Regions from separate parts of the Marinomonas algae genome, predicted to be linked through region 3. Evidence: predicted binding sites of a transcription regulator. Region 3 holds the regulator's gene; each other region holds the start of a gene.
What was found. The regulator sigma-54, encoded in region 3, starts transcription at its own class of promoters, with help from an activator protein. The targets are predictions, from matches to a motif close to TGGCACNNNNNTTGCTNT.

Region 1 (10,491 bases), on a different contig from region 3:
ATGGTTCAATCATTAGGTGTTTTCATCGACACTATTCTGATTTGTACCGCAACAGCCTTGATGATTCTTCTTTCCGGCGCATTAGGAAATGGTCAAACAGGTATTGCACTAACACAAACGGCACTGACAACACATGTTGGTAGCGCTGGTCAGTACTTTGTTGCGATTGCTATTTTCTTCTTCGCATTCACTTCCATCATTGGTAACTACAGCTATGCAGAAAATGCGCTGACTTACCTAAAATGGGCGAATAAGCCGGGCATTTTCGTTCTTCGCATTCTAGCGCTTGCTATGATTCCTTGGGGAGCTTACGAGAGTGTTGCAATGGTCTTCAACGTTGCGGATGCAGCAATGGGCTTAATGGCAACAATCAACTTAATCGCCATTACTATGATGTCAGGTTTGGTTGTGAAATTAACGAAAGACTATTTCGCTCAATTAAAAACGCATACGCCAGTTTTCAATTCTGATGAATACCCAGAAGTACGAGAAGACATTGATTTGAGTGTTTGGGATGAAAAACCGAAGCAGTAAATCGCCAATCCTTTGATGGGTAAAGCGTCATTTACAACATCAAATTGCGGCCTAAGAACACAACTTAGTGTTTCTTAGGCCGCATTCTAATTTTCTCTATTCAAAACTCTTCCTGAGCTCTCAAAGTTTATTCGCGATCGTGTGTGACAATTTATTGATAAAAGGTCCTGCAATAAACGAAATAACACCCGCCGCTGGCCAAGCCAAAATCCAGGCATGCATCCAGAATGAAACAAAATCCGAAGGCAGCCCGATATTCATGTAAGTGATCCACGCAGACATAAAAAATGACAGGGTAAACGACATAAGTACGGCAAAAACAATTCTATGTTTCACTGAATCTCTCCATATATTAGATTTTATTAATATTAGCAAAAACCGCCTCATAAAACATAGCGATATTTCATCACTCTGAGAAAGACTACCAACAAAGCAAATTCTCTGCTTTCAGTTTAGTTTCATGATCAAAACTTGGTTACACTAAGCGCCACTCACTCGTACTTCACTCTCGAACTTTCAACCAAAGGGATAAACATGGAACATTTACTATGGTGGCAGTTTGCCTTAATCGGCGTCATTTTTATTTGGAGTGGTTTTGTTCGTAGCGGGTTGGGGTTCGGTGGAGCCGTTCTCTCACTGCCTTTTCTATTATTGGTTGAAAACTCTCCACTGATTTTCTTACCTATTATTTCCGTTCATTTATTAGTGTTTTCTAGCTGGATTGCATGGCAAGGCTCAAGAGACGCAAAGGCAAAAGCGAAATTAGCAGCAGAGCAGGGCGAAACAACGGAAACACCGAGCAACATTGATTGGCGCTATCTCAAAAAAGCACTCGGCATCATGATTGTTCCTAAGCTCATCGGCGTATTTGGTTTATTAACCTTACCAAGTGACATAGTCACAGGCGTCATTTTCATAATCGTCGCCGTTTTCGCCGTTTCTTACATATTGAACAAGCCGTTTTACAGCAACAATAAAATACTCGATACCATTTTTCTGATGCTAGGCGGCTACGTTAGCGGAACCTCATTAATTGGCGCACCGCTGATTGTCTCGGTCTTTGCGACAAAAGTGTCTCGTTACCAACTCCGCGACACCTTATTTGTTTTGTGGTTTATCCTCGTCTTAATCAAGATGTCTTCGTTTCTTATCGCTGGCGTGGATCTACAACTCATTCATCAGCTGTGGTTACTGCCTTGTGCCTTCATTGGACATATTTGCGGACAAAAATTCTACAACCGCATCCAACAAGCAGAAACCGCCATCTTCTTCCGATTCATCGGCGCTGCATTACTCATCGTCTGTGTATTTGGGATTTACACAAGCTTGGCTCTATAGACTAAAAAAGACTCAGTTTTTTATTTTTAAAAATTTTAGGATACAGGTGATTGTAGACATAACAAGATCAATACCTCGCTTCGGCGCTAAAGCGCAAACATACGCTTGGTATTGACCTTGTTATGCAAACGGGAGCACAGGAAAACAGATAATGGACGTTATCGCTTTAGCGCCGCTGTTAATTTAAGGTAAGAGGCATTGGTCTTTGTTTTATAACTCACCATCAATATTTTTACTTAGCACACTTAAAGCAACTGACTAAGTATTCTTAAACCAAACGCCTTGTTTAAGGTTTCTCAGATAACACCAATACAGAGTGGCACCTCGGGCAAGGAATAGCACGGCTTGGCTGAGCCATAAACCATGATTCCCTAAGCCTTGAGTCATAAACCAAACCGGAAAGAAAACACCTAACACACAGATGATCATGGTGTTTTGCATTTGCTTTACGCTGGTTGTGCCGATGAAAACGCCATCCAACATGAAAGACCAAATACCCAACAGAGGAAAGAAAATTAGCCAAGGTAGGTACAGTTTTGCTTCTTCTTGAACGCTTTCGACATTGGTTAATAAGCTGATGATTTGATTACCAAAAAGCCAAAAAATCAGCATCAAAACAAACGCAGCAATCAGCGCCCAATAAGTTGAGAGACGAACCACTTTACGGAAGTTCTGTTTGTCTTTACGTCCGTAGTATTCGCCACATAAGGCTTCCACAGAAAAGGCAAAACCGTCTAAAGCATTGGAAATAATCATCAAGAATGTCAGTAATACGGCGTTTGCAGCAAGAATGGAGTCACCTTGGCGCGCGCCTTGAGCTGTGAAAAATAACATGACCAATAGCAGTAAAATCGTGCGTACAAACAGATAGCGATTGACCTGTACCAAAGCCACATATTCCCGCCACTTCGCCAGTGCCTTCATAGGTACATGCCCAGAAAAGCCTTTTAGCTTTTTCCATGCCAATAAACCCGCTACAGAAACACCGATGTAATGGGCGAAAACCGTCGCCCAAGCGACACCATCACTAGCCATTCCAAGGCCATACACCGCGAAATAATCCAACACCATGTTGGCAATATTAATCACCAAGAGCATCCATAAAGCGCCCTTAGAATATTGCACACCGAAGAACCATCCCATTAAGGCGTAACCCGCCAATACTGCGGGAGCACTGAAAATCCGAGCTTCGCAATAGACTCTCGCCCAAGGCTCTACATCCGCGCTGGGCTGCATTAAATGTATGGCGAGATCAATTAACGGCGCCCGAAATAGAATCAGTATTAAACCAATAAGAACGCCCATTAAAATGGACTGCAATAAAAGCTCTCGCACTCGTCTGTCGTCGTCTTGCCCTAAAGCTTGTGCGGTTAATCCAGTTGATCCCATACGCAAGAAGCCAAACGCCCAAAACAGAAAGCTGAAGATGCTCGCACCGATTGCGACGGCACCTAAATGTGTGGCGGTTCCTAGATGTCCAACAACGGCAGTGTCCACTAAACCTAATAGTGGCGTAGTGATGTTCGATACCATTGGTGGCCAAGCCATACGCCAGATTTTAGTGTTCAGCGTGATGTTTGCTCGATAGGCACTGGAAAGGGAATCTATGGAGAATTTAGACAAGGCTGTCTCTCTTGTGGGTATGTTGTTCGCTGTGGATAAAAATCAACCAAGCCGATTTGTTCGGTTTGTTTATCTTTGTGGAAAATAATAGCAGTTATTCACATTTAACGGCAGTTTTTCATGTTTATGTGCGAATTTCATACCAAGATGGGATCTGGTTGACCATTTCTTTCACTTTTGAGGAAGTTGTGCACATATTAGCCCTTTCTAAAGCAATTTTTTATGAGACCAAAAATATTGGATAAGTGGTGGTTTTTTCCACAATTTAGCGCACATCGTTCAGTAAATTTGCTAAACTCGCGCTTATTTTTATCTATCGGAGAAACAGTATGCCTAAGTTTATCAGTCAAAAAGCGAAGCCTTTTATTGAAGGTTTAGCAGTAGGTTGTGTCTTCATTAGTATTACGATGCTGTTTGAAATTCCGCTTTATATGAGTTTTATTATTGGTGCATTGGCAGCTTTAGGTGGCTACCGAAATTCCATTAAAATGGATAATGAGAAAGCCGCGAAAAAAGCTCAAAATGGCCCGAGAGATTCCGAATAATATGACCAAGTCTAATTCGTCACAGCCTCCCTTAATCAAATACGGTGAAGGTGACAGCACATTGCAGGCCGTTGGCGGATTAACTGGCTTACGACGCTTAGTCGAAACCTTTTATCGAATCATGGAAAACACGCCAGAGTTTCGACCTTTGTTTGATATGCACCCTGGCGACCTAGAAACAACGATTGATAAGTTAACCTCCTTCTTGTCTGGTTGGATGGGCGGAGAGCGCTTATATTCCAAGAAATACGGTAGCCTTCACCTTCCCCAAGCCCATGCGCATTTAATCGTCACTGAAAAAGAAAAAGCCATGTGGCTCAATTGCATGGCCGCTGCATTAGATGAACTCAAGTATTCAGAAGAACTAAAAGGGTATTTATTACCTCAGCTAGAATTTCCCGCTGAACGTATTCGTCAAGTCAGTGCAGCAAAGCACAACCTTTAATCACCGTCATCTGCAAAAGATGGTCACTCCTGGAAGGACTCCGAAATGGGTTTAAAAAGCGCGTATTACCTTGTTTCTTTAGCCGCGATTTGGGGAGCCTCGTTTTTATTTATGCGCATTGGCGCACCTTCATTAGGTGGCGCATGGCTTATTGAAGGCCGTGTGGGGTTTGGTGCCGTCTTTCTTTTCTTAGTCATGGCGTTCTTAAAAAAACGCACTCATTTTAGAAAAAACGGAAAGCATTACGCCATTATTGGCCTATTAAGCGCTGCACTGCCGTTTCTTTGTTATGGCTATGCCGCCCAGTATTTATCCGCTTCATTAATGTCTGTAGTGAATGCATTAACGCCGATTTTTGGTACGGCGATCAGTGCTCTTTATTTTCGTAAAGCGCTGGAGGCAAACAAAGTATTTGGCTTGTTACTTGGATTAATTGGCGTTGCAGTCATTGTCGGATTCGATCCAGATATCGTCAAAGAGAACAATCTCTTGGCTGTCTTTGTGGTGATGTGTGCTCCAATTTGCTACGGCATTGTCAGTGTTTACACGCAAAAAGCGAAAAAAGTAGACCCTATTACCAACTCTTATGGCTCCATGTTGATGGCAACCTTGTTCATTGCGCCATTGTTATTCTTTATTCCACCGAATTCGGCGGAAGACATTAATTGGATTGTGGTCGCTTCGGTTATCGCTCTAGGCGTTATTTGCACTGGTGTCGCCTTTTTGATTTTCTACAAACTGGTGGACGATATCGGCATGCCGTCCACATTAACCGTCACCTTCTTAATCCCTATTTTTGGTGTCTTCTGGGGCGTCATTTTCTTAGATGAAACTGTCGGCTGGCATACGCTAATCGGTACTGTTTTAGTCATTATAGGCACTATGAAGGTAACAGGATTCACCTTAAAGACCGTTGTAAAGCCTAGAAGTTAAGTCTTTTTGGACTTAACTTCTCTCACCACCTTAATACCAAGTCGCTTAGCTAAGCGCGCTAGATTCGCTCTGTCCATAGACAGAAACTTAGCAGCCTCTGTCCAATTACCATTCATCTCGTCCAATGTGCTACAAATTAAGTTTCGTTGATAAGCCTCTGTTTCTAAACGAAAATTAATGGGTTCTTTGGCTATGCTGTGACGTTCAGCCATTACTGTGTTTTGCATCCCTTCTTTTTCACCTCTATCTATCTGTAACCCTTTTAGATGATTTTTAGAGATGACAGTAATCCCAGATGGAATATCCGCCTTAGCAAACAAAGCCGCACGAGAGATAACATGTTCCAGCTCGCGTACATTTCCTGGCCAATGATACGTTTCTAATAACCCTATGGCAGAGCTGGATAAAGTAAGTTGTTGTAAGCCTAATTTACGGCGGAATCGTTCAGCAAAGAAACCGGCCAATAGAGGAATATCCCCTTGTCGATGACGCAAGGCAGGGACTTGAATAGGAAACACACTAAGACGATGGAAAAGGTCAGCACGAAAGCGTTGTTCTGACACTTCGGTTTCTAAATGACGATTGGTGGCGGCGATGATTCTCACGTCAATTTTACGAACTTGATCCTTACCAACCGCTTGGACCTCTTGGTTTTGAATGGCTCTTAGTAAGGTGCCTTGCACTTCCAGCGGTAACTCACCGATTTCATCAAGGAACAAGGTACCTCCATCTGCAAGCAAGAACTTACCTTGGCGATCACGGTCTGCACCGGTAAACGCTCCTTTCACATGCCCAAATAGTTCACTTTCAATTAAATGATGAGGAATGGCCGCGCAATTCACATACACCATAGGAGAGGCAGAACGTAGGGATGTTTGATGAAGCATACGGGCAACAAGCTCCTTACCAACGCCTGTTTCCCCTTCAATCAAGATCGCAAAGTCAGAAGGTGCCACCAGCTTAATGGCTTGCTCTAGCGCTTTCATCAGATCACTCTGGCCGATCATCTCACCGCCATCTTTCACTTGGGCTTGTTCATTGATGGCTTGCAGTTCCTGTTGAGCTTGCCATGTTTTGTCTTCCAATTGCTCCATCAACATAGCTGTATTCAAGGTCATAGCGGACATGGCGCCAATGATCTCTAACGCTCTTGCATTAATGTCATCAAATACACCTGGAGTAATACTGTCTAAGGTTACCGCGCCAATCAGCTTGCCTTCTAAATACAAGGGCACGCCCATGCAGGAATGCACTCTTAGATGGTCATCATGGCCAATAACCATGCCATCGTATGGGTCTGGTAATGTGGAATCCGCAGGGAAACGGACAGGGTAATTGCTCTCGCAAATCACTTTCAGTCTAGGGTGCTCTTCAATGCTAAAGCGTCTTCCCATCAGATCATCAGATAAGCCCCGCTGAGCAATCGGTGTCAGCACGTCATTATGATTCACCAGTAATACAACTGCATCGCAATCAATGATGGAGCGTATTGCATACACCAATTCTTCAAAACGACTGGGATGAGTAACAGAGCCCGCAAGATCAAGTGCAAAGCTAAGTAGGGCGTTACTTGAAACCTTATTCATAGAAGAGATCCATCACGTTTATTTATCTAGAGTCATAATGACACAAAAATACCATATCGACTTTATTTATATAGGTCTTATTGACTCTGAAAATAAATTAAAAATCATAAACATATGTTTTTATTGGTTATTTTTATTTGGCACAAACTTAGCAATAACAAAGATAGCAAACTCATTAAGGGTTTATTCATTAAGGGCTTATTTATTAAGGGGAAAGCATGCTATCTCAACAACATATAGATACGGTAAAAGCGACCATTCCATTATTGGCATCCGCTGGAACAGCGATTACAGAGCATTTCTACAATCGTTTGTTTACCCATCATCCTGAGCTACAAGATGTGTTCAACATGACACACCAAAACACAGGACGCCAGCCAGCCGCTTTGTTTAATGCCATTGCAGCCTACGCAACGCATATTGATAACTTAGAAGTACTCACCAGTGCGGTTATGCGCATTGCTCACAAGCACACCAGCTTTAACATCAATCCAGCTCAATACGATGTGGTCGGTCACCATTTGATCGAAACACTTCGAGAACTCGCACCAGACGCTTTTACACCAGAAGTAGAAGAAGCTTGGGGAGCGGCTTATAAGCAACTGGCTGATATTTTCATTAAGGTAGAAAGCAATCTTTACGAAGAACGAGCTGCACAAGCAGGTGGCTGGAAAGACTTCCGTCGCTTCAAAGTCATTTCTAAAACACCAGAGTCAGAGTTGGTCACTAGCTTTGTTTTTGCCCCTGTCGATGGCGGCAATGTCATTGACTATCTTCCAGGTCAATATCTAGGTGTTAAAGTTCACCCTAAAGGCAATGAATACGATGAAATCCGCCAATATTCTTTGTCTACCGCACCAAATGGTAAAACCTACCGCATCAGTGTGAAACGTGATGGCGAGGGTGATCTTGCTGGTGTTATGTCTCACTATCTACACGACCACCTTAACGTAGATGATGAAGTGGAATTAATGCCACCAGCGGGCGACTTCACCTTCCAAGACAAACAAAAACCAGTGACTCTCATTTCTGGTGGTGTTGGCTTAACGCCTATGCAGTCGATGTTGGACACCTTAAACCAGCAGGGTTACTCACAGCCGATTAGCTATTTGCATGCTTGTGCCGGTTCACACCAACATTCCTTTAAAGACCATGTGAATAGCCTGAAAGGGGCTTTACCCTTGAATGTACATACTTGGTATGAAAAGGTAGACGAAACTGAAGAAGGCATTTATGAAGGCAAAATGGCATTAGAGTCAATCAAAGACAGCCTACCTATTACGGATGGTGACTTCTACTTATGTGGGCCGGTAAATTTTATGATGTTTGCAAAACAACAACTGGTCACTCTAGGCGTGTCGTCTGACCGCATTCATTATGAATTATTTGGCCCGCACCAGGACATTTAATCGTCTTTTTTAAACGGCAAAAGTGCGTGGGTGTCTTGATGATATTCGCGCACGGCTTGCGCTTCTTCCTGACAGAAGTTACCAATCGCTTCGCGAAAGCCTTCATGTTCGATGTGATGGATACTGTGACTAAACACGGGCTCAAACCCTCGGGCGATTTTATGTTCCCCTTGAGTACCAGGATCAAAATGCTGTAAGCCTTTTTCCAAGCAAAATTCGATTCCTTGGTAATAGCAGGCTTCAAAGTGCAGGCTGTCAATTTCTTCCATACAACCCCAATAACGACCATAAAGTGAATGATCGTCGAAGAAACACCACGAAGCCGCAATCGGTTCGCCATCTTTATAAGCTTGTACTAAAAGAATTTGCTCGCCCATGGTTTCTGCTAATAAACCAAAAAACTCTCTTGTTAAATAACCTTGCTGACCACGTTTTGCGTAAGTGGATTGATAACATAAATAGAAGAAATCGATCTCTTCTGCGCTTAATTCATTGCCGAGTTTTCGAGTTAAAGTCACGCCTTGTTTAGCCACTTTCTCTCGCTCTTTTCTGGCGACTTTACGCTTACGGCTGGAAAAGTAGGAAAGGTAATCATCCATGCTTTTATAGCCACGATTGAACCAATGAAACTGACAAGAAATACGATGCAATAAGTCTTTGTTCTGAAGAAAAAGCTCACCGTGCTCAGCTTTGGTAAACAACAAATGCCAACTGGAAAAGTGCCGCTCTTGGTTTGCTTGTGTCATGAGTTCCGCTAACGCTGGATACAAATGAGCAAAGCCTGCGTCGTCGCCTTTTGGATCAAGGTGAGAGAAGATTCGCGGCCCAGTGACAGGAGAAAAAGGAATGGCCCAAATACGCTTTGGGTAATATTCCATACCATGTCGGTGGTAAGCATCGGCCCAAGACCAATCAAACACAAATTCCCCTTGGGAATGGGTTTTCAAATAGGTTGGGGCGATCGCCAATGGTTCGTCATCATCGTCCATGACGAACAGGTATTCAGGATACCAGCCTGTGCTATCGCCAACGCTGTTACTTTGCTCTAATGCTTTATGGAAAGCGTATTGCGCAAAAGGGTATTGAGTGTCACCAATCGCCGCTTGCCACTTGGCTTCGCCTATTTGATCCACCGAATTAAACCATTGCGCCTTCATTTCGCCGTCCTCGTTTAATTAGCCGCTTCCATTTCTTGGCGCATCGAAGTGACTAAACTCGCCATATCTGGTCGAACTTGTCGCCAGATATAAAAAGACTCTGCTGCCTGACCAATTAACATGCCTAAGCCATCGACACCGCTTGCGCCATGATCGATCGCCCATTGTAAAAACACCGTTGTGCCTTTGCCGTAAGTCATGTCGTAACACCAAGAGTGAGTATTAACTAACTCATCTTTAAGTGGAGGCAAACTGCTACTACGACTGGCAGAAGTACCATTAATGATAATATCGAATGTGCCTTCTAGTGCCTCAAAAGACGAAGCAAGACAACCAAACTTCTCAGCAAGTGCTTGTGCTTTCTCTACCGTACGATTGGCAATGGTCACAGATTCTGGTTGCTCGGCGAGTACGTTATCAAGAATGCCTTGCACCGCGCCACCCGCGCCAATAATCAGAACGCGTTTGCCTTTGATCGCTTTGCCATGACACTCAACAATGTCCCGAACCATGCCAACGCCATCGGTTGTATCGCCAAACAATTCGCCGTTCTTGCCCATCATCAAGGTATTCACAGCACCGGCTTTTTGCGCACGCTGACTCAATACATCACACATGGCGTAAGCACGATCCTTAAAAGGAGAGGTGACGTTTAAGCCGTGTCCACCTTGTTTGAAAAAGTCTTTAACCTGATTCTCAAATTCAACATCGTCGCCTAAAATACGCGTATAGCTGATATCTTGTTGCGTTTGGTCGGCAAAATGCATGTGAATGTCAGGCGATTTACTGTGAGCAATAGGGTTTCCAAATACAGCGTACTTATCCAAGACGTTTTCTCTCTTCTTAATTCGTTATTCTTTGCACCAAAAACAAGACAGTTAAACCGTTAACCAATCTTTTGATGTGAGGTAGTAATCTGTC
Region 2 (10,491 bases), on a different contig from region 3:
CAACGTCTAGGTCATGAATCTCCGTTTGTTTGTAGCTAAGTTGTTCATCATGTTACTCACAGTGTCATTGGTTGGTTGTGCTGCATCTTCTCATCGAGAAGGTATTGAACCGGGTGGGGAATTAAGTGTTGAAGTGACGGACGATGTTGCTTATCTATCGGGTGTTTTAGACAGTGATCTTGTTGATCGGTTAAGTGATCTTATCAAAGAAAACCCCAATGTGACGGATTTAGTCTTAGTGGATATTCGCGGCTCTTTTGATCAGCAAGCGACAATGGAAGGGGCGCGTTTGATTCGACGTTTAGGTTTGAACACACAGATTGCACCAACGGGTTTTGTGCTTTCTGGTGGTGTTGATCTATTCTTAGGGGGTGTTGAAAGGCTGATTGGTGCTGGTGCGGGTGTTGGCGTTCACGCTTGGTCTGATGGGACAAAAGTTAAAGCCGCTAATTTAGATCCAATGGATCCAGTCCATGCAGCTTATGTGAATTTTTACCTAGAAATGGGTGTGCCGGAGCGGTTTTATTGGTTCTCGCTTGAGGCTGCGCCCGAAGACAGAGTGTACTTTTTGTCTCCTGAAGAAATGTACGATTATCAACTAGTGACGCAGTAAAGGTAAATGGAGGGGCAGATGGAACAAATCGAAATGTTTGTGATAGAAAGCCCCTGTAAAGGCGTTTGCGAGAACAGTGCCAAAGGTTTTTGCAAAGGGTGCTTGCGTAGCCGAGACGAGCGCTTTCATTGGTTTTCCTTATCGAATGAAGATAGACACCATATCTTAGACTTATGCAAACAACGCCGTGCTCGTTTATTGAAGGCGCGCCAAGAACGCTTAGAAGCGAATCTTGATAAGGCGCTGCCTTACGGTATGGAAGAAGAGAGCGTTAACCCACTTTTTCCCTTTCTAGTTAATTCTCAAAAATAGCGTCTAACGCTTCTGACAAACGCTCGACACCAATAACTTTCATTCCTTCTATTGGTTTCTTCGGGCAGTTACTTTTAGGCACGACCGCTCGTGTAAAACCATGTTTAGCGGCTTCGCTGATACGTTCTTGTCCTGATGGTACGGGACGAATCTCCCCAGACAAACCGACTTCCCCAAGTACGACTAAATCGTGCGGCAAAACTCTATCCCTGAAACTGGAAACTACTGCCGAAATAGCGGCTAGGTCAGCACTGGTTTCCAGTACTTTTACGCCGCCAACCACGTTCAAATATACGTCTTGATCTGCTGTGTGCAGGCCGCCATGTTTGTGAAGTACAGCGAGCAACATGGCGAGTCTGTTATGGTCAAAACCTACGGTAACTCGTCGAGGATTACCAAAAGCAGAGTCATCCACCAAGGCTTGTAACTCTACAAGCAGAGGGCGAGTTCCTTCCCAAACCACCATGACTAGGCTGCCAGCTGCAGGTTGATTGCTTCGATTTAAGAAAATAGAACTTGGGTTTTTGACTTCTTTTAGTCCGCTTTCCAGCATGGCAAAAACGCCCAGTTCATTGATCGCACCAAAACGGTTTTTCATACCACGAAGTGTTCGAAAGCGAGAGTCTTCAGAGCCTTCCAAGAGAACTGAGCAATCCACCATGTGCTCAAGGACTTTTGGTCCAGCCAGCGTTCCATCTTTGGTCACATGGCCAACAAGCAAGACAGCTGTTTGAGTTTGCTTGGCGAAACGGGTTAACACAGCGGCGCTTTCTCGAACTTGTGAAACGCTACCAGGCGCTGATTCAATGCCATCCAGATGCATAACCTGAATAGAGTCGATTACCATGATTTTTGGTTTCAGTTGTTGAGCTGTGTTTAAAATGCTTTCTACATTGGTTTCGGAAAGCATTTTTAAATTTTGTGTCGGTAAACCAAGACGATGAGCGCGCATAGCAACCTGTTGTAGCGATTCCTCACCTGTGACATACAAGGCGCTCTGTTGTTGAGCTAACCAACACATGGTTTGCAGTAATAACGTACTTTTACCTGCTCCGGGGCTGCCGCCAATCAAAACAACGCCACCAGGAACGAGACCGCCACCGAGCACCCGATCAAATTCACTGGCACCTGAACTAAAACGTGGTACGTCAGATAAATCCACATCCGATAGACTTTGAATGCCTGTTGTTGCTCCAGCATAACCTTGATAGCGAGGGTCTTGAGCTGCCGACACTCGCGCCGAAGTTTTCGTCGACGTTAGGCGAATCTCAGATAGGGAATTCCAGGCTTTGCAGGCTTGGCACTGACCTTGCCATTTTGCGTAGTCAGCACCGCATTCATTACATACAAAGGCTGTTTTTGCTTTGGCCATGAAAATACTCTTTATTCAATAAAGAAGAAGCAAAGCGCTTCTCCTTATCGGTTTGTGTTGTTGATTATTTTTTCCAGTTAACTGAATACAAGTCAAGACGTCGATCTTTCAGGTTGTTGACTGAGCCTTCACTGCGAGTAAATTTCAACTTGTCTAAGTCTAAGTCAGAGAACATGATCATCTCAGTGTTAGGCGTAGTTTCTGCCATGACCGCATCGTGTGGATATGAGAAATCCGAAGGTGAAAATACAGAACTTTGAGAGTACTGAATGTCCAAGTTTTCCACCTGAGGCAAGTTGCCACAACTACCACAGATAACTACATAACATTCATTTTCAATGGCCCGTGCTTGAGCGCAGTTTCGCACTCGTAGGTAGCCATTCTTTGTGTCGGTCCAAAAAGGTACGAAAAGAATGTCCATGTCTTGTTCAGCAAGCAATCGCCCAAGTTCTGGGAATTCTACGTCATAGCAGATTAGAATGCCGACACGTCCTGCGTCCGTATCAAAGACTTTCAACTTATCGCCACCTTGAATCACCCAGTCGCGGCGCTCGTGTGGTGTGATATGAACTTTTTTCTGCTCTTCTACTGTGCCATCACGGCGACATAAATAGCTGATGTTATAAACCACTTCGTCTTCGATGATTGGCATAGAGCCTGTGATGACGTTGATGTTATAGCTTACTGCTAATTGTGATATCTCGTTTTTGAAACGCTCGGTGAAGCTGGCTAGAAAGCGAATCGCTTCTGTTTGGTTGTTTTGATCTGGGCTTAAGCCGATTAACGGAGCATTAAAAAATTCAGGGAAAACGGCAAAATCACTTTTATAGTTTGAAACTGCATCAATGAAGTATTCCACCTGTTTTAAAAGCTCATCTGCGCTTTCTACTTCACGCATTTGCCATTGTACTGCACCAATGCGTACTTGTGTCTTACGTGATTGGATTACAGTGGTTTCTGGCTCGAAGAAAATGTTTTTCCATTCCAGTAGTGTTGCATAACCTTGGGACTTTTCGTCTTCCGGTAAATAGCGTTTGAGTAATCGTGTGACCTGAAAATCATTCGACAATTGGAAAGACAAAATAGGGTCGTAGATTTTCTTCTCGCGAACGGATTCTAAGTATTCTGCTGGCGATAAATTGTGCGCATGTTCGTGATAATTCGGTATGCGTCCACCCGCTAGGATGGCACGGAAGTTATGCTGGCGACAAAGCTCCTTGCGAGCTTCGTATAAACGTCTACCTAAACGATAACCTCGATATTCCGGCGCAATAAGAACATCTAAACCATACATGGCGTCGCCTTGAGGGTCGTTTAAAATGTTTTCTTTTTGATCGACCAAATCATCATAAGTATGAGGGTTACTAAAGCGTTGATAATTGGCTTGTACAGATAAAGCGATACCGACAATTTTACCGTGATCTTCCAGGCAAATTTGCCCTTCAGGAAAGTCTTTTATTAATTGATGAATTGTGTGTTTTGGCCAAGACCCACCAATATCATGGTAAACCTTATCCATGAGTAGTTTTACTTGCTCATAATCGTTGTTGGTTAGATTACGAATTTTTAAATGTAAGTCTTCTAGCATGATGGCCTCGATTGTATTGGCTGATGCGTGTTTTGTAGATGCATCAGACTGTATTTGTATAACAAGATAATAACGCTTCTTTATGTCATGAGGGCGTTATATTTGTTTTAAAGCACCAAAAAGATTGTCGTTAGAAAAAGAAAACCCCCGCCGAGGCGAGGGTTTTATTAAGAAAGAACTAAATGCTTTCTGGAAGAATTACTTTTTGAATTCTGGGTATGCTTCCATACCACACTCAGAAAGGTCAACACCTTCGTATTCTTCTTCTTCGCTAACACGAACACCCATGATTGCTTTGATGATCAACCAAGTTACTAGGCTCGCTACGAATACCCAAACGAAGATAGTTACTGCACCAGCGATTTGACCGCCGAAAGTAGCACCGTCGTTTGTTAGAGGAACAGCTAATAGACCCCAAAGACCAACAACACCGTGAACAGAGATCGCGCCCACTGGATCGTCAAGCTTCAGCTTGTCTAGAGTAAGGATAGAAACTACAACAATCAGACCACCAACTAGACCAATCAAAGTTGCGCCTAGAGCAGAAGGAGTTGAAGGCTCTGCAGTGATAGCAACCAAACCAGCTAGCGCGCCGTTTAGAAGCATAGTCAAATCTGCTTTACCGAATAGGATGCGAGCAAGAATTAGTGCGCCAATTGCGCCACCAGCTGCTGCAGCGTTAGTGTTTAGGAACACCATAGCAACAGAGTTAGCGCTTGCGATATCGCCAAGTTTCAATACAGAACCACCGTTGAAACCGAACCAACCCAACCAAAGGATAAGCGTACCCAAAGTTGCAAGAGGTAGGTTTGCGCCAGGGATTGCACGTACTTCACCGTTAGGACCGTATTTACCTTTACGAGCACCCAGGATGATTACACCAGCCAATGCTGCTGCAGCACCTGCCATGTGAACGATACCAGAACCTGCAAAGTCAGAGAAACCAAGGTCGCCAAGGCTAAACATACCGAATACAGAACCGCCGCCCCAAGTCCAGTTACCTTCCATTGGGTAGATGAAACCAGTCATAACAACAGCGAATGCTAGGAAAGCCCATAGCTTCATACGCTCAGCCACTGCACCAGATACAATAGACATTGCTGTTGCAACGAATACTACTTGGAAGAAGAAGTCAGAAGCGCCTGAGTAGATAGAACCGCCTTCAAAACCGCCATCACGAGCAGCGAAGTCAGCTAGAGTTGAGTCTACATCAACGTCTTGAATACCAGTTAGGAACCACTCGCCACCGTACATGATCGAGTAACCGCAAACTAGGTACATGATGCAAGAAATGGCAAACAAAGCCACGTTCTTGGTTAAGATTTCAGTGGTGTTTTTAGCGCGTACTAAACCCGCTTCTAACATGGCAAATCCGGCTGCCATCCACATAACTAGTGCGCCACACACCAAAAAGTAAAAAGTGTCCATGGCATATTGTAAGTGAAAAATTTGATCTTGCATGTTTCGCCCCCCTAAAGGCTTGTAAGATTCGAAGCTATAATTAAACTGCTTCTACACCAGTCTCGCCGGTACGAATACGAACCGCTTGCTCAAGGTTAACGATAAAGATTTTACCGTCGCCAATTTTGCCTGTGTTTGCAGCGCCACTAATTGCTTCTACAACTTGGTCTGTCATGTCGTCAGCAATAGCAAGTTCGATTTTTACTTTAGGTAGAAAATCAACTACGTATTCAGCGCCACGGTATAGTTCTGTGTGGCCCTTTTGACGTCCGAAACCTTTTACTTCTGTAACCGTGATACCTTGAACACCGATTTCAGAAAGAGCTTCTCGAACATCATCCAGTTTAAATGGCTTGATGATGGCTGTTATAAGCTTCATACCCACTGTCTCCTTTAATTAAGTCAGTATTATTGTCGTAACGCAGGTAAGCTCTTTATTCAATATGCGTGCCATATACTGAAGTGCCTTAGTGCCAAAGGGTTTGTAAGGATTTTGTCTGCTTTTGGAAATTAAAAAGGCGAGGGCGTGTTTATAAATGGTGCGTTTATTTTCAAATGTTTTATTTTTGGTGCATTAACTTGGTGCGGGTGTCCTTGTATCAAATAAACTCTCTTGGCTTTATCTCCTTTGTTCTGATTAAGAAAAAATCCTTTAGATACCAGAAGATAAGCAATCCCTGTGTTGTGTTAACAGTAAAGGGTCGACGATTGGTCGAAAATTGCACAAAAAAGAGGCGATTCATTCTTGTGCTAGATTGATGAGCATTTAACTTAGAGCGTGAAAAAGTGGCTTAGAAAACATAGATTGCTTGTTTGTACCTTTTAACGACCTCTATACTATGCTTTAAAACACTGACTTGATGCCTTTTGTGAGGCGTTCAAAAATACGAAGAGTAATATGACATGATAGATCAATTTATTAAGCAACTTGGTACAGGCTTAGAGCAAGCCGCAGAGACGTTAGGAAAATTGCCGAAAGAAGAAATCCAGTCGCAGTTGCATGAAGTTGCTCGTAATACACTGACTAAAATGGATCTGGTGACGCGTGAAGAGTTTGAAGTGCAAGAGGCTATGTTAGCAAAATATCGAACAAAGCTTGCAGCTTTAGAAGCGCGCCTGACTGAACTAGAGGCTGGAACGAAAAGTTAAAAATAGGAACTAAATGATGGTAATGTCATTGCTTATTTCCAACCTTGTTTCCAATCGACAGTGGAAGTCAGTGATTGCCAAGGTAATGTGTATGAGTTTCTGTTGATGACAGCTTCAAGAGTACATTCGATAACAGTACCTTCTTCATCACGCATTAACTCAGTCACAATAAAGTGTTTTTCTTTATGGGTAGGCGAGACAGAAGTCCATTTTGAGAGCAGTAATTTATTAGGGTTAATCTGAGTTTTTGACATAGAGTGATCTCATTACATTAATGATAGAAGAGAGAGTTAAATTCTCACCTCTATAAATACGTTAAAAAAGACAAGCCGGATTGCTTGTGCCTATTAAAACTAACTAAGATCAAGGAGTGATCATGAGTTTAGCGACGATTTACAGCCGCGCACGAGTTGGTGTGGCTTCCCCTTTGGTAACAGTTGAAACGCATATTTCAAACGGTTTACCTTCCCTCAATATTGTGGGCTTGCCTGAAGCGGCAGTTCGAGAAGCAAAAGATCGTGTTCGCAGCGCTATCATCAACAGTCATTTCGAATTTCCTACCCGAAGAGTCACTATTAACCTCGCGCCTGCGGATTTGCCCAAGGAAGGTGGGCGTTACGATTTGGCCATTGCAATTAGTGTGTTAGCGGCCTCTGGTCAATTAGGCGAAGTGAGTTTAGGTGACACAGAGTTTATTGGCGAATTAGCTTTGTCTGGTGATATTCGAGGCGTTCCGGGCTTGTTGCCTTCTGCGATTGCGTGTCATGAAGCCAACCGTCAATTGATTCTGCCAGAAGATAATCAAGACGAAGCTGCCTTGGTAGAAGGGAACGCGGTTTATGCAAAACACCTGACACAAGTGACCGCACATTTATTAAAAATGAACCCGTTGCCCCATTGTGAATCCAAACCTGTGGCGTCTTTGCCTTTGAATCATAAAGATATGCGCGATGTAAAAGGGCAATACCAAGCGCGACGGGCTTTGGAGGTAGCAGCGGCAGGCGGTCATAACCTGTTGTTTATTGGCCCAGCTGGTACAGGGAAAACCATGCTGGCGTCTCGCTTACCGAGCATTATGCCCGCCATGACAGAACAAGAGGCGTTATCTGTGGCATCGGTTCAGTCAGTCGCAGGGCGAAAAATGGGGCTAGATTGGTATTGGTCAGAGCGACCATTTCGATCGCCGCACCATTCTTGTTCGGCAGCGGCTTTGGTCGGTGGTGGTTCGATACCTAAACCGGGAGAAGCGTCTTTGTCTCACAATGGCGTTTTATTTCTAGACGAATTACCAGAATTTGATCGTAAGGTATTAGAGGTTTTAAGAGAACCACTTGAAAATGGTGAAGTGCATATCTCTCGAGCCCGTGGTCAGGTCACTTTTCCAGCTCGGTTTCAATTAGTCGCCGCAATGAATGCGAGCAATGAAGCTTATACGGGCGGCCAAGACTATTATCAGTCGAGTGCGAGCCAAAAGTATCTGAAAAAATTGTCCGCACCTTTTTTGGATCGTATTGATTTGCATGTAGAAGTGCCGCCTTTGCCCTCGAATGTTTTGGTGAATGCCCAAGAAGAAGGTGAGTGTAGCGCCAGTGTCCGTGAACGTGTTGAGAAAGCTGTTGCCAGACAAAGAGCACGGCAAGGAGTTCAAAACGCTTTGCTAAGTGGTCGTCAATTGGAACAGATTTGTGCATTGAGTGAAGAAGACAAACACTTTATGCAGCAAGCCTTAGAAACTTTGAAGCTTTCCGCAAGAGCTTATCATCGGGTGTTAAAAGTGGCCTTAACCTTGGCGGATTTAAACGATTCGCCAGTAACAAGAGCTCACCTTATGGAGTCCTTGAGTTATCGGAAAATGGAGAAAACGCTCGCGAACGCTGTGTCTTCTTAGTTGTTTTTATTGTGAGAATTTTGGCTTTTTGATGTGTTGTATTTTGCATTAGAGGTATTTTTGAGTTTTAACACTTCTTAAAGGATAAATAAAAACTGTTTCAAATAGTTTCATTTCGTTACAATTCTTCGCCCATTTTTCAAATCGACATTACAGCTTTGCTTTTCTTCAATGTGAATTGTGAGAAAGCTGTGAACAAAAGTCGTCGAATGGGTTTTCTGGTTTCTTCGAATAATAATGAAATGCTTACTTAGCGCCTTATTTGGTGTGAATCAGTTTGCATAAATGGAGTTTCATCTTATGGTTATCCAGCTTTTTCCTCTTTGGGCGATACTGCTTTCCGCCCTAGCTTTTTTTCAACCCGATTTATTCGTTGGGCTGAAAACTCAAATTGTCCCTCTGCTTATGATTATTATGCTAGCGATGGGATTAACATTAAGTCCAAAAGACTTTAAGCAAGTATTGAAAAGCAGAAAAGCCGTTGCTGTCGGCGTTTTATTACAGTTTTTGGTGATGCCAATTGCGGCGTTCGCTGTGGCTATGGTGTTTGGCTTTGATACCGAATTAACTGTTGGTATGTTGTTGGTTGGTAGTGTGGCAGGCGGAACCTCGTCGAATGTTATGTGTTACTTAGCGAAAGGTGACACGGCACTGTCTATTTCTATGACGGCCATTTCCACTTTGTTGGGTGTGGTGCTAACGCCTTTCCTTGTTTCTTTAATGATTGGTACCAGTGTTGATGTGCCGGTTTCTTCTATGTTGATCAGCCTCTTTAAAATTGTCTTGTTGCCAGTGGCAGCCGGTGTGGTGATTAACACGCTTTTCTCGAAAGTTATTCGCAAAGCAGAAGTCGCTTTACCTTATATTTCTATGTTCGCCATTGTGTTGATTATTGCGATTGTGGTGGCATTGAGTTCTTCTAAGTTGGTAGAAGTGGGTCTTGTGGTCGCTGCCGCCGTTATTCTTCACAATACGATCGGTTTGATCCTTGGTTACTGGGTGACGTATTTACTCGGGTTTGATTCTCGAGTTTGCCGAACCATCGCATTTGAAGTTGGTTTGCAAAACTCTGGCTTGGCAGCGGCGCTAGCTGTGAAATTCTTCACACCTTTGTCTGCTTTGCCTGGCACACTTTTCAGCGTATGGCACAACATTTCTGGGTCATTGTTGGCAAGTTATTGGAGCCGACGAGCAGTAGAAAACGTAGCGGATAAAGATTCGTCTAATTAAAAATAGATTGTCTTGTACTCAAAAAGGGATGCGATTTCGTGTCCCTTTTTTTGTGAATGAGTACTTTTTCTGTCGTGCGGCTGAAGTTGATCTCAGGTACACTTGAGGTTGTTTTTCAATTCCCTTTTTTAGCCAGAGTCTTGTCATGAGTGAGCCGCTTCCATCCATATCTCAACGTCTTCGAAGTTTGAACGAACGTCAACTAGACGCGGTGAAACAAATTGATGGGCCGCTACTTGTGTTGGCTGGCGCAGGTTCGGGAAAAACCAGTGTAATCACCACTAAAATTGCTTATCTCATTCAAACCTGTGGTTTCAAAGCCAATAGTATTATTGCCGTCACTTTCACCAATAAAGCGGCGCGAGAAATGAAAGAGCGGGTGGTGAGTATTTTGTCTAAGCCCGAAAGCCGAGGCTTGAGCATTTCCACCTTCCATAATTTGGGGCTGCGTATTTTACGCAAAGAATACCGCCGAGCAGGTTTAAAAGAAGGCTTCACTTTATTCGACTCGCAAGACTCTTTTAGCTTAGTTAAAGAGATTCTCGACAAAGAATTCAATGGTCAAACAGACTCTGCGGCTTATTGTCAAAATACAATTTCCAACTGGAAAAATGACCTTACTACGCCACAAGAAGCCATGACCAATGCCGACACAGAAGAGTTTCTATTGGCGGCTCAAGTGTATGCGCAATATCAGCGTTATTTGCGAGCGTACAACGCGGTGGACTTTGACGATTTGATTTTGTTGCCTGTGAGCTTGTTAATGTCTGACGACGAATTACGAGAACGTTGGCAGAAAAAAGTACGCTATTTGCTGGTGGACGAGTGTCAGGATACCAATGCTAGCCAATATGAATTGATTCGTTTGTTGGCAGGTT
Region 3 (10,491 bases):
AAGTCTGAATTTTGAGAATAACCCTGTAACATTGAAAGACTTAAATCTTCCTACGGTTATTAAAAAGGGGCAGTTAAATTATACCTCTGCAGAAGGTATTCAAAATTCAGAGTTCCAAATTCAAGGTTTGGGAGGAGAATCACGTCTTAGCCTGACCTCTAACAACACATTTGAAGGTGAATTGGCTATCTCTGGAGATTTGTCGGGAGTAGCTAATTTGCGAAATGTACTTGAGTGGCGTGAGCTCCCAGACGCTTTAACAAATGCAGTGTCGGGAAATGCGTCTTACAACGGCACTTTATCCATTAATCAGTCACAAAGTGGGCAGCTTGATTTAGTCATAAACAGTGATTTGCTTGGAGTGAATGTTGCTCTTCCCAAGCCAGTCGGCAAGAAAAATGAAGAAGCTAAACCTCTTAACATAAAACTTAGGCAACATGAAGACGACTTGGTTGTTGACCTAAATTACAGTGCTTTGTCCAACTCACGTTTCCTCATGAATGAAGGAGAGTTTGTGGGCGGAGAGGTCATTATGAATGGCGAAGAAGGGCAGTCTTTAAGTGACACAATTCCTAAAGGGTTGGTGTTGAATGGCAACTTTGACTACTTTGATGTTCAGGAGTGGTTCTCAGTCTTCAATAAACTCTCATCGGATAGCGTGAAACAAACAGAAGTTGAAGTTCCTCAACTGCCAACATGGATTAATAAAGTAAATCTTATCATTGATGATGTTGAGGTGAATCCGTATAACACTTTGCGTAACTTTAAAGTGTCTTATGATGCTTCAAAGAGCGGTGCTTTATTGGTGAGTTCTGATGAACTGAACTTCTCGTATACAAATGAAAGCCAAACGCCAAATTTACATTTTGGCTTTTTAAGCTGGAATACTGCCCCTTCAAATGATGATGTAGCCCCGCATGAAAGTGAAAATGTAGAGGCACCAATTTCTGCATATCAGGTGCCAAACATAAATTTATCGGTGGATGAGCTGTATTTAAACGAAAAGCCATACGGTGATTGGCAGCTGGCAGTCAAAAGAAATGCGAATAAAGTGAGTGTTGAGCCTATAGCGACCAAATTAAAAAGCGGTACTTTTTCTGGGCGTTTCGTTTGGGTTGATGCTGGAGAAGATTCTACTGTTGAGTTGTCGATAGGAGCAAAGGGTAAGGATATTGGCGAATTAGCTGGGAAGTTTTCTAATGAGAGTTATCTCTCATCCAAGGCTTACCAGCTTGATGTTGACCTCAATTGGAAAGGGCATCCGTTTTACTTTGACCGGAGTTCTGTGTCGGGCGGTATTAGTTTTTCTGCCGACGACGGCAACTTTCACAAGGTTGATGAGTTACCCTCCTTTTTAAAGGCGCTTGGTATTTTCAATATTGGTGCTTTGAGCCGAAGGTTAGTGTTGGACTTCTCTGATATTTACGAACCTGGGTTAACCTATGATGATTTCAATGGAGTGTTGTCTTTAAATAAAGGGATTTTGACGACAACGAAGCCAATCAAGATTGTCGCACCTTCTGCAGAGTTGGTTGTAGAAGGGAAGGCGGACATTGTAAATGAAACATTAGATGAGAAATTGACGGCAACTTTTCCGTTAACAGGCACTTTACCTCTCGCTGGCTTATTGCTTTCCACGCCTCAAATTGCCGGTTTGCTCTTTATTACGGATAAATTGATTGGTGATCAATTGTCTAAGGTGACCAGTGTTCAATACAAAGTAGAAGGTTCGTTTAATGATCCGGTTATTACGCCCATTAAGTATCGACCTTTGGAGAAAAAGTAACTAAGTTTTACTTTTGGAGGCTCTTTGTCTCACATAAAAAAAGCTCTAGCTATTTGCATAGTTAGAGCTTTTTTTATGACTTATTTTTTTAGGTGTTACTTAAGGCCTAAGCGTTTTTCTTCTGCTTCACGTAAAAAACGAAACAGCTTTTTACGGTTGGTTGTGTTGCTTCCTTGTGACACTTCTTTCTGAGATAGGCGAATAAGCTGTCTAAGTAGTTGTATGTCTTCCATGTTTGGATTTTCGTCTAGATATTGAGACAGAACCTCTTTACTGTTTTCACCGACTAAAGCGTCTCTTTTGGCTTCTAATTGATGAAAAAGCTTATTGTATGCGGCTGAGGTGGAGTCAAATAAAGCCACTCGTTGAGCAATCGCTTCATGATCTTCCGTACGCATGATTTTGCCTATGTACTGTAAATGTCTTCGTGATGCTTCGTGGTGTTTGATTCTTTCTGCTTCTGCAATGGCATCGCGTAATGTGTCAGACATTTCAACTTTCTTAAGTTGGTTTTTGCTTAACTTAAGTAGCTTTTTACCAAGATCTTGCAAAGCTTCCATTTCTCGCTTGATCTGGGTTTTGCTTTTAGGAATGTCGTCTTCATTTTCAAATTGATCAAAGTCTGTCATGGGAACCTATATTAAAAAGATGGTAGCAAGGCCAAGGAAGGAAAGAAATCCAACAACATCGGTTACTGTTGTAAGGATTACGCTTCCGGCAAGAGCTGGGTCTATACCGACTTTCTTCAATAAAATCGGTAAAAGTGTGCCTGTCGTTGCGGCAAATAAAAGATTAATGATGATCGCGCCCGCAATGATATAGGCAATCTTCATATTGTCAAACCAAAGTGCGGTGAGAGCGGCAATAATTGTTGCCCATAAAAGCCCATTAATAAGGCCAACAATGAGCTCTCTGTTTAACAACCAGCGAGTGTTGGTGGTGCCTATTTGGTCGAGCGCGATGCCGCGTATTACCAATGTGAGAACTTGAGAGCCTGCGATACCGCCCATACTGGCGACGATAGGCATGAGAATGGCGAGAGCAACAACTTGGTCTAGTGTATCCTGAAATAACCCAATGACATAAGAGGCAATAAACGCCGTCACCAAATTGACTCCTAGCCATACAGCGCGGCGCCTTGTTGTTTTCATAATAGGGGCGAATGTATCTTCGTCGTCATCAAGACCAGCCATGCTTAGCATTGAGTGTTCTGCTTCGTCTCGAATGACATCAACCACGTCATCGATCGTGATTCGCCCTAGAAGCTTTTTGCTTTTTCCATCAATAACAGGGGCAGAAACAAGGTCCATTTTTTCAAATAATTGCGCTACTTCGCTGGCAGGTGTTTCAGCTTCAATGACGGTGTATTCTGTTTCCATGATATCCCGAACGATATCGCTGGTGTCTGACACTAATAATTTTGTGAGAGGAAGTGTGCCTAATAAGCGGTCAGATCGGCTAACAACCAGCAGGTTGTCTGTCATATCAGGGAGAATGTCGTGTCTTCTTAGGTAGCGAAATACAATATCAATCGTTATGTTTGGACGTATTGTTATTGTGTCTGTATTCATTAAGCCACCGGCAGAATCTTCCGAGTAGCTTAAGAGAGCTTCAACACGCATTCTGTCTTGCGTTGTCATGGACGCAAGAACTTCTTTTACAACGGTTTCAGGTAGGTGTTGTAATAAATCGGCTAAGTCATCGCTTTCGAAATTTTCCGAGAGCTCTATCAGTCGCTCGGTATCCATGTTTTTCATGAATTGAGCGCCGATATCTTCACTTAGGTATTGTAGTACTTCGCCTTGGTTTTCTGAGTTAATTAGCTCCCATAAAAGCTTTCGCTCTTTAGGCGGGGAGGATTCGAGTAATCGAGCAACGTCCTGCGCAGGTAGCGCACCGTTAAGTAAATAACGGATTTGCATGGTGGCACCGGATTCAAGAGATTCGGTGACTGTCTGCAGATGATTAGTTAGAGTTGCTTTCTCTGACATATAAAGTGTTACTCATCTTCACCAAAACGATTATTGATCAGTTCTATTATGGCTTTTAGAGCGTCTTCTTCGTCATCTCCATTGGTTTTAATATGAATTTCGGTGCCTTTTCCTGCAGCGAGCATCATCATTGCCATAATGCTTTTTCCGTCGACGTTACGACCTTCTTTTTCGATGGTAATATCACAGGAGAAGCGAGAAGTTGTTTCAACAAGCTTTCCTGCTGCTCTAGCATGCAAGCCAAGTTTGTTGATGATAGTAATAGACTCTTCTTGCATGCATGTTTCCTATATTAACGAATCAAATATATTGAATAGCTCTTCGTTTGTTTGAGCGGTTCTTAGTTTATCTAAAGATTGTGGCGATTGTGCTAATTCTGCAATTTGCGCCAATGTCGACAAATGAGAGTCGCACTCGTGAGGTGGAACGATGAGGGCGAAGATCAAATCTACTGCTCTTTTGTCAATAGCATCAAAGTCAATCGGATTTTGTAATGACATTACAACGATTGCCGTATGATTAGCAGACTCCAAACGGCAATGAGGAATGGCTATACCATTTCCTATACCAGTACTACCAAGTTTTTCTCGGCCTAATAAAGCGTCATAAACCGCTTCGTTATCGCAATGCAGTTTGTTAGATGCGACTTCCGCTAAGTTCTCAAGAACGCGTTTTTTGCTGACAATCTCTTGTTTTGCAAAGACAAGTTCTGCTTTCAATAATGATTTTAATGGCATGGTAAAATAGTGTCCGTTTAGATCAATCGCTTGCGTTCATTGGATGGCGGTATGTTCATCGCCTCGCGGTATTTTGCGACAGTACGACGGGCAACTTGTATGCCTTGGTCTGCCAAAATAGTCGCTAGTTTATTATCGCTTAAAGGTTTTTTCGCTGGCTCATCTGTTACTAGCTTTTTAATCATGGCTCGTATCGCTGTAGAAGAGCATTCTCCGCCAGATGCTGTATTGACATGGCTAGAGAAGAAATATTTAAGTTCAAAAATACCTTTTGGTGTGTGTATGTATTTTTGAGTTGTCACCCTAGATATTGTTGATTCGTGCATGCCGACTTCTTCTGCTACATCGTGAAGTACCATGGGTTTCATGGCTTCTTCACCTAATTCAAAAAAGTCAATTTGACGGCTTACAATACAGCTGGCAACTTTCAGAAGGGTTTCATTTCGGCTTTGTAGACTTTTCATGAACCACTTGGCTTCTTGTAATGATGTCTTAATATAGCTCGCGTCCTCGGGTGTTGAGGCGGTGCTAGCCATAGCAGAATAAGTTTCGTTTATTTTGACTGGCGGCAAAGCGTCGTTGTTTAGCTCTACTTGCCAACTGCCATTGCGCTTTTTGACAGAAACATCTGGAATGACATAGTCCGTATCGTCTGCATCAATAACAGAGCCTGGACGAGGATTAAGTTGCTGTATTAGGCTAACAACTTCTTTGAGAGCTTCGTCTTTGAGCTTTGTTTTTCTGCTTAATTGCGCAAAGTCACGACTACCGAGAAGTGGCAAATAATTGTCAATCAAGTTGTGCGTGCTTTTGTATAAAGGATGGTTTTGAAACGCTTCTAACTGAACTAAGAGGCAGTCTCGTAGATCGGTAGAGCAAACACCAATAGGATCAAAACGCTGCAGTCTATGTTGGACGGCCATGACCTCTTCTATATCAAGCTCTTCTAGTTCGATAGAAAGAGACTCGCAGATATCGTCTGGTGTAATACTTAGGTAACCATCTGGCTGTACGCATTCAATGATTGCGTATGCAATCTCAATGTCTCTATCAGACATGTGAGTTAAATTTAATTGCCAGATTAAGTGGTCTTGTATGCTTTCTGCTGGCGCATTACGGCTTTCGAAGTCGCCGTCACCTTCATAGCTATTGTTGTCGCTGATCGCGGCAGAGCTTTGATAGGTGTCATCCCAGTTGCTGTCTATTGAGAGCTCTTCAGGAATGCTTTCTGTCCATTCTGATTCAACACGAGCTTCTTCACTTGTATTGACATCAGGTGTTTCTGGTGTGCTTTTGGATTCGATGCTGGCTGGTGCTTCTACTTGCCCTTGTTCGTCATCGTCAAGTTCAAGAAGAGGGTTTGACTCAAGAAATTCATGAATTTCTTGTTTAAGATCCAGCGTAGAAAGCTGCAACAAACGTATCGCTTGCTGTAGCTGAGGTGTCATGGTCAGCTGTTGACCGAGTTTTAACTGTAAAGACTGCTTCATGGAGCAACTCTTTTTATTTGAGTGAATTGGAACGAGTTATGCATACTACTCCCTTTCTGCAGTAATGATAAGGGGTTACAGGCGGAAGTCGTCACCTAAATAGACTTTTTTTACCTGTTCATTGTTAATAACTGTACTGGCATCACCAGAAGCAATGATATATCCGTTACCCACAATATAAGCTTTATCGCAGATGTCTAAGGTTTCTCTGACATTGTGATCTGTGATTAGAACGCCAATGCCGCTTTCTTGTAAGTGTTTAATAATAAGTTTGATATCGCCAACAGAAATAGGGTCAACACCAGCGAAGGGTTCGTCTAAGAGAACGAACTTTGGATTCATTGCTAGTGCTCGTGCAATTTCTACACGGCGTCTCTCGCCACCAGATAAGGCCATGCCTAAGTTCTTTCTGATATGGGTAATATGAAATTCTTCTAATAAATCTTCAAGCCTGGATTTTTTCTGGGCTTTTGTGAGTTCTTTGCGTGTTTCTAAAATCGCTAAAATATTGTCTTCAACAGACATTTTTCTAAAAATGGAGGCTTCTTGTGGTAAGTAGCCGATACCTTTTTGTGCTCTAGTGTGCATGGCGTTACTGGTGATGTCTTTACCATCGATAAATATGCCGCCTGCATCATTGGCAACCATTCCAACTATCATATAAAAGCATGTGGTTTTGCCTGCGCCGTTAGGGCCAAGCAAACCAACGGCTTGCCCTGACTCAACTGAGATGGAAACATCTTTTACTACTTGTCGTTTTTTGTAGCTCTTTGCTAGGTTTTTAGCTTCTAGAAGGGCCATTTAATTTGTTTCCTCAACTAATGGAGGTTGAAACGTCATTGATACTCTGCCTGTGCCTTTTTTTTCTGCACTAAAGGCTCCATCACTAATAGTGTAAAGGATGTAGTCGGCGGATATAAAGTTGTTTAGCTTGCTTAACTGTCCATTGCCTATAATTTCTAGTTTGGATTCAGTGATAGAGTAATGGATTTTATTGCCTTTGCTGGTAACAGTGTTGCCAGTTGAATCGATTTGTTGGCTAAATTTTGCGGGTTGCCCCAAGGCTTCTAAGCGACTGAATTTTTTTGTCTCTATATCAGTTACAACTTTTAAATATTGTGCCTGTATTTCAATAGAGCCTTGCTTAATGAAGACATTGCCTTTGTAAATGGCTTCTCCAGTATTTTGGTTAAAAGAGGCTTCATCAGCTTGAACTTCTATGGATTTATTTATGTCGTCTGGTAAGGCATAAGTGTATTGACTTAATAAAGTTGAAATTAGCAAAGCGCTAATATTAATCAAGTGTTTCATATGTTCCTCTTACAGATCCTGTCATGATGACTTCTTCTGAATTGATATAGGTCGTAATTTTGTCAGCGGAAGCTTCTCCTTGTGTGGAGACTAGCATCGGACTTCCTTGGCTTGTTAGTGATTGATCTTTATCTAAATAATGTATGCTGTCTGCGCTCAATTTTATGTCTTCAGATTGAAGGTATGTCTTAACGGCTTCAGCTTTGTCTGTGAGTAGAATATCATTACTTCCATCATGAATGATGCCTTTATTTGCTTTTGCGCTCCAAGTGCCTGACTCAGATTTTCGTGCAACGCTTGGAGAATCAAGGAGTGTTTTAGAGTCATCAATATAATGCAGCGTTTGCTTCGCATTGAGGGTTTCGATTAATTCTCCATTTTGATTGAACTCTTTGATGGTTACCTGAGTAATGAAGTAGTCCGGAGAGCTGCTTAAAGAATCTGTTGGTATTAGACTTCTTTGAGGAGAAGCTTCATGCCATAGAAAAGCAGCTACACCAGCAATCAATAAGATAGCGAATAATAATATTTTAGGCGTAGCTGTGCTTTCAAATTTAAACATTAGATCGAACTGCCTGAGCTAATTATAAATAGATAGACACAATAAGATCCAAGAAGCGGTAATCCAATCCAGCGTGGAATGCTGCCGGTTTTAGATTTTTTGAAAACATAAATAGCGAACGCAAGGGCGATTGTTAAAGCCAATACCCAAGGGTAATCTCGATTAGTTACGTTGGCATCAATAATGCCTGGCGCAATTAACGCAGGTAAAGGCAGTACCGTTGCCAAATTGAAAATATTGGAACCTAAGATATTACCGATGGCGATGTCATGGTGACCTTTTCTTACACTGCTCACTGAGGCGGCTAACTCTGGCAAGCTGGTGCCAATAGCGACGATAGATAGTCCAATGATGAGCTCACTGACGCCAAGTGCCGTTGCTATGTTAATTGCTCCCCACACCAAGAGTTTAGAACTGCCAATTAAAACAGCTAAACCAATTAAGGCAATGATTAGGGATTTAACGACTGGTGAGCCGTCGTCTTCTGGGAGTTCGTCTTTTAATTCGCTTTCAAGATCTTTGCTGCCCTTTAATAAGATACTCAAAATTATGATGAAGGCTAAGATCAGAAGGATGCCGTCTAATACGCTCAAAGCTTGATCGTAAAGTAAGTAACCAGCAAGGAAGGTGATGGCCAGAACGAGGGGTACTTCTTTCGTTGTTAAACCCTTTGCGATAGGAACAGATGAAAAGAGTAAAGTGATTCCGAAAACCAGAGCGATATTGGCGATGTTAGAGCCAATTACATTTCCAACTGCAATTTCTGGGGCTTGATCAAATGCTGCAATTGCAGAAACAACCATCTCAGGCGCGGAAGTACCAAGAGCAACCAACGTGATACCTATTACCATTGGGCTTACGTTAAGTTTTTCGGCGACTAACGCTGAGTGCTCGATGAATTTATCGGAGCTCATGACTAAAAGAATTAAACCTGCGATAAGCGCAATGGAAGATAGCAACATGATGTGGAAAGTACTCATAAATTCAGGGAGTACCATTTAATGAGGTTTGTGATTGAAATTCAAGACTTGACCTGACAAACAAATTGAATTTGCTTTGCTTTGATTTTATTTATAGAAGGGCGGTGGTAGTATCTGGGGATATTTTGTAGGGATAAAAAATGTATGTCAGCGCTTGATGCTTATATAGATGTTAAAAATCTCAGCTTCTTCCGAGGCGGTCGTGTTATTTATGAAGATATTTCACTTACCATCCCGAAAGGGAAAATTACAGCGGTAATGGGGCCGAGCGGAACAGGCAAAACAACCTTGCTGCGCTTGATTGCAGCGCAACTGGAGCCGGATAGTGGCTCTATTTTGATCAATGGCGAAAATGTCCACTCTTTATCTAGAACGGACCTTTATAAGGTTCGTAAAAAGATGGGCATGCTTTTTCAAAGTGGTGCACTCTTTAGCGATATGTCAGTAGCAGAGAATGTCGCTTTTCCTATGGAAGAGCATACCAAGCTTTCAGTGTCAGAAATTCAACGTATTGTGGCTGATAAGTTGCACAGTGTTGGCCTTAGAGGGGCGGCTGGCTTAATGCCATCTGAATTGTCTGGCGGTATGGCTAGACGCGTTGCTTTAGCGCGCGCCATTGCGTTAGATCCTGAGTTAGTCATGTATGATGAGCCTTTTACAGGGCAAGATCCGATATCAAAAGGTGTTCTGGTGAAGCTCATACGCCAACTTAACGATACCGCCAATATTACTTCTGTTCTTGTTTCTCATGATGTCGAAGAGTCGCTTTCTATTGCTGACCATGTGTGTATTTTGGCGGGAGGACGAGTCATTGCTGAAGGCTCGGCTGAAGAAATACGAGCTTCTGACGATCCAGAGGTTAAACAGTTTTTGAATGGTGAGCCAGACGGACCTGTGCCTTTCCATTATCCTGAAGATGCGCTAGCTAATGAGGTTGCATTATGAAAACAGTGGCTTCTTTAGGAGCGTGGTTTCTTAGTTGGCTCGAAGCGGTTGGAAGAGCGGGTATTTTCTTGGCTCAAAGTGTTTTTAGGTTGCCTGTGCGTTTCAATGAGTCAGTTAATCTCTTAATAAAACAGTTATATTCTGTTGGGGTTTTGTCTCTTGTTATTGTTGTTGTGTCTGGTGCTTTTATCGGTATGGTGTTGGCACTTCAAGGTTACAGTATTTTAGCAAAGTTTGGCTCTGAAGAGGCAGTTGGTCAGTTATTAGCATTGGCTTTATTGCGAGAGTTGGCACCTGTTGTGACGGCTTTGCTGTTCGCTGGGAGGGCTGGTTCTTCGTTAACGGCCGAAATCGGGTTGATGAAAGCAACCGAACAGCTTTCCAGCTTTGAGATGATGGGGGTTGACCCGCTACGAAGGGTAATTGCTCCAAGATTTATTGCTGGTGTGATTTGTTTGCCTTTATTGAGTTTAATTTTTTCTGCAACGGGTATCATTGGTGGTTTGGTTGTTTCTGTTGGTTGGCTAGGTGTTCATGATGGCGCTTTTTGGTCACTGATGCAGCAATCTGTTTATTTTGATACAGATATCATAAATGGTTTTGTTAAGGCCTTGTGTTTCTCGGTCGCTGTGACTTGGATTGCGGTGTATCAAGGTTACGAGTGTGTACCCACATCAGAAGGGATTGGT

Region 1: hmpA (NO-inducible flavohemoprotein) is a predicted target of sigma-54. The motif match lies at 7,143-7,160, and genes of this name have one in related genera.
Region 2: glnK (P-II family nitrogen regulator) is a predicted target of sigma-54. The motif match lies at 5,782-5,799, and genes of this name have one in related genera.

Annotation. Positions count from the first base shown of each region.
Region 1 covers NZ_JBLIXK010000004.1:89,803-100,293, forward strand. The annotation lists gene ACMUMQ_RS08360 (alanine/glycine:cation symporter family protein) at 1-534, shown strand, start outside; gene ACMUMQ_RS08365 (DUF2798 domain-containing protein) at 655-870, opposite strand; gene ACMUMQ_RS08370 (TSUP family transporter) at 1,069-1,872, shown strand; gene ACMUMQ_RS08375 (MATE family efflux transporter) at 2,131-3,420, opposite strand; gene ACMUMQ_RS08380 (hypothetical protein) at 3,825-4,040, shown strand; gene ACMUMQ_RS08385 (group II truncated hemoglobin) at 4,042-4,485, shown strand; gene ACMUMQ_RS08390 (DMT family transporter) at 4,531-5,418, shown strand; gene norR (nitric oxide reductase transcriptional regulator NorR) at 5,415-7,004, opposite strand; gene hmpA (NO-inducible flavohemoprotein) at 7,223-8,413, shown strand; gene ACMUMQ_RS08405 (GNAT family N-acetyltransferase) at 8,410-9,570, opposite strand; gene aroE (shikimate dehydrogenase) at 9,585-10,397, opposite strand; gene hemF (oxygen-dependent coproporphyrinogen oxidase) at 10,449-10,491, opposite strand, start outside.
Region 2 covers NZ_JBLIXK010000001.1:753,426-763,916, reverse strand. The annotation lists gene ACMUMQ_RS03580 (COG3904 family protein) at 14-613, shown strand; gene ACMUMQ_RS03575 (DUF1289 domain-containing protein) at 632-925, shown strand; gene radA (DNA repair protein RadA) at 909-2,297, opposite strand; gene ACMUMQ_RS03565 (GNAT family N-acetyltransferase) at 2,362-3,885, opposite strand; gene amtB (ammonium transporter AmtB) at 4,084-5,346, opposite strand; gene glnK (P-II family nitrogen regulator) at 5,387-5,725, opposite strand; gene ACMUMQ_RS03550 (accessory factor UbiK family protein) at 6,250-6,495, shown strand; gene ACMUMQ_RS03545 (TIGR02450 family Trp-rich protein) at 6,528-6,749, opposite strand; gene ACMUMQ_RS03540 (YifB family Mg chelatase-like AAA ATPase) at 6,872-8,383, shown strand; gene ACMUMQ_RS03535 (bile acid:sodium symporter family protein) at 8,684-9,613, shown strand; gene rep (DNA helicase Rep) at 9,759-10,491, shown strand, end outside.
Region 3 covers NZ_JBLIXK010000006.1:170,452-180,942, reverse strand. The annotation lists gene ACMUMQ_RS10635 (YhdP family protein) at 1-1,786, shown strand, start outside; gene yjgA (ribosome biogenesis factor YjgA) at 1,882-2,415, opposite strand; gene mgtE (magnesium transporter) at 2,422-3,777, opposite strand; gene ACMUMQ_RS10620 (HPr family phosphocarrier protein) at 3,786-4,055, opposite strand; gene ptsN (PTS IIA-like nitrogen regulatory protein PtsN) at 4,065-4,514, opposite strand; gene ACMUMQ_RS10610 (RNA polymerase factor sigma-54) at 4,532-6,004, opposite strand; gene lptB (LPS export ABC transporter ATP-binding protein) at 6,080-6,805, opposite strand; gene lptA (lipopolysaccharide transport periplasmic protein LptA) at 6,806-7,315, opposite strand; gene lptC (LPS export ABC transporter periplasmic protein LptC) at 7,299-7,877, opposite strand; gene ACMUMQ_RS10590 (calcium/sodium antiporter) at 7,877-8,857, opposite strand; gene ACMUMQ_RS10585 (ABC transporter ATP-binding protein) at 9,002-9,802, shown strand; gene mlaE (lipid asymmetry maintenance ABC transporter permease subunit MlaE) at 9,799-10,491, shown strand, end outside.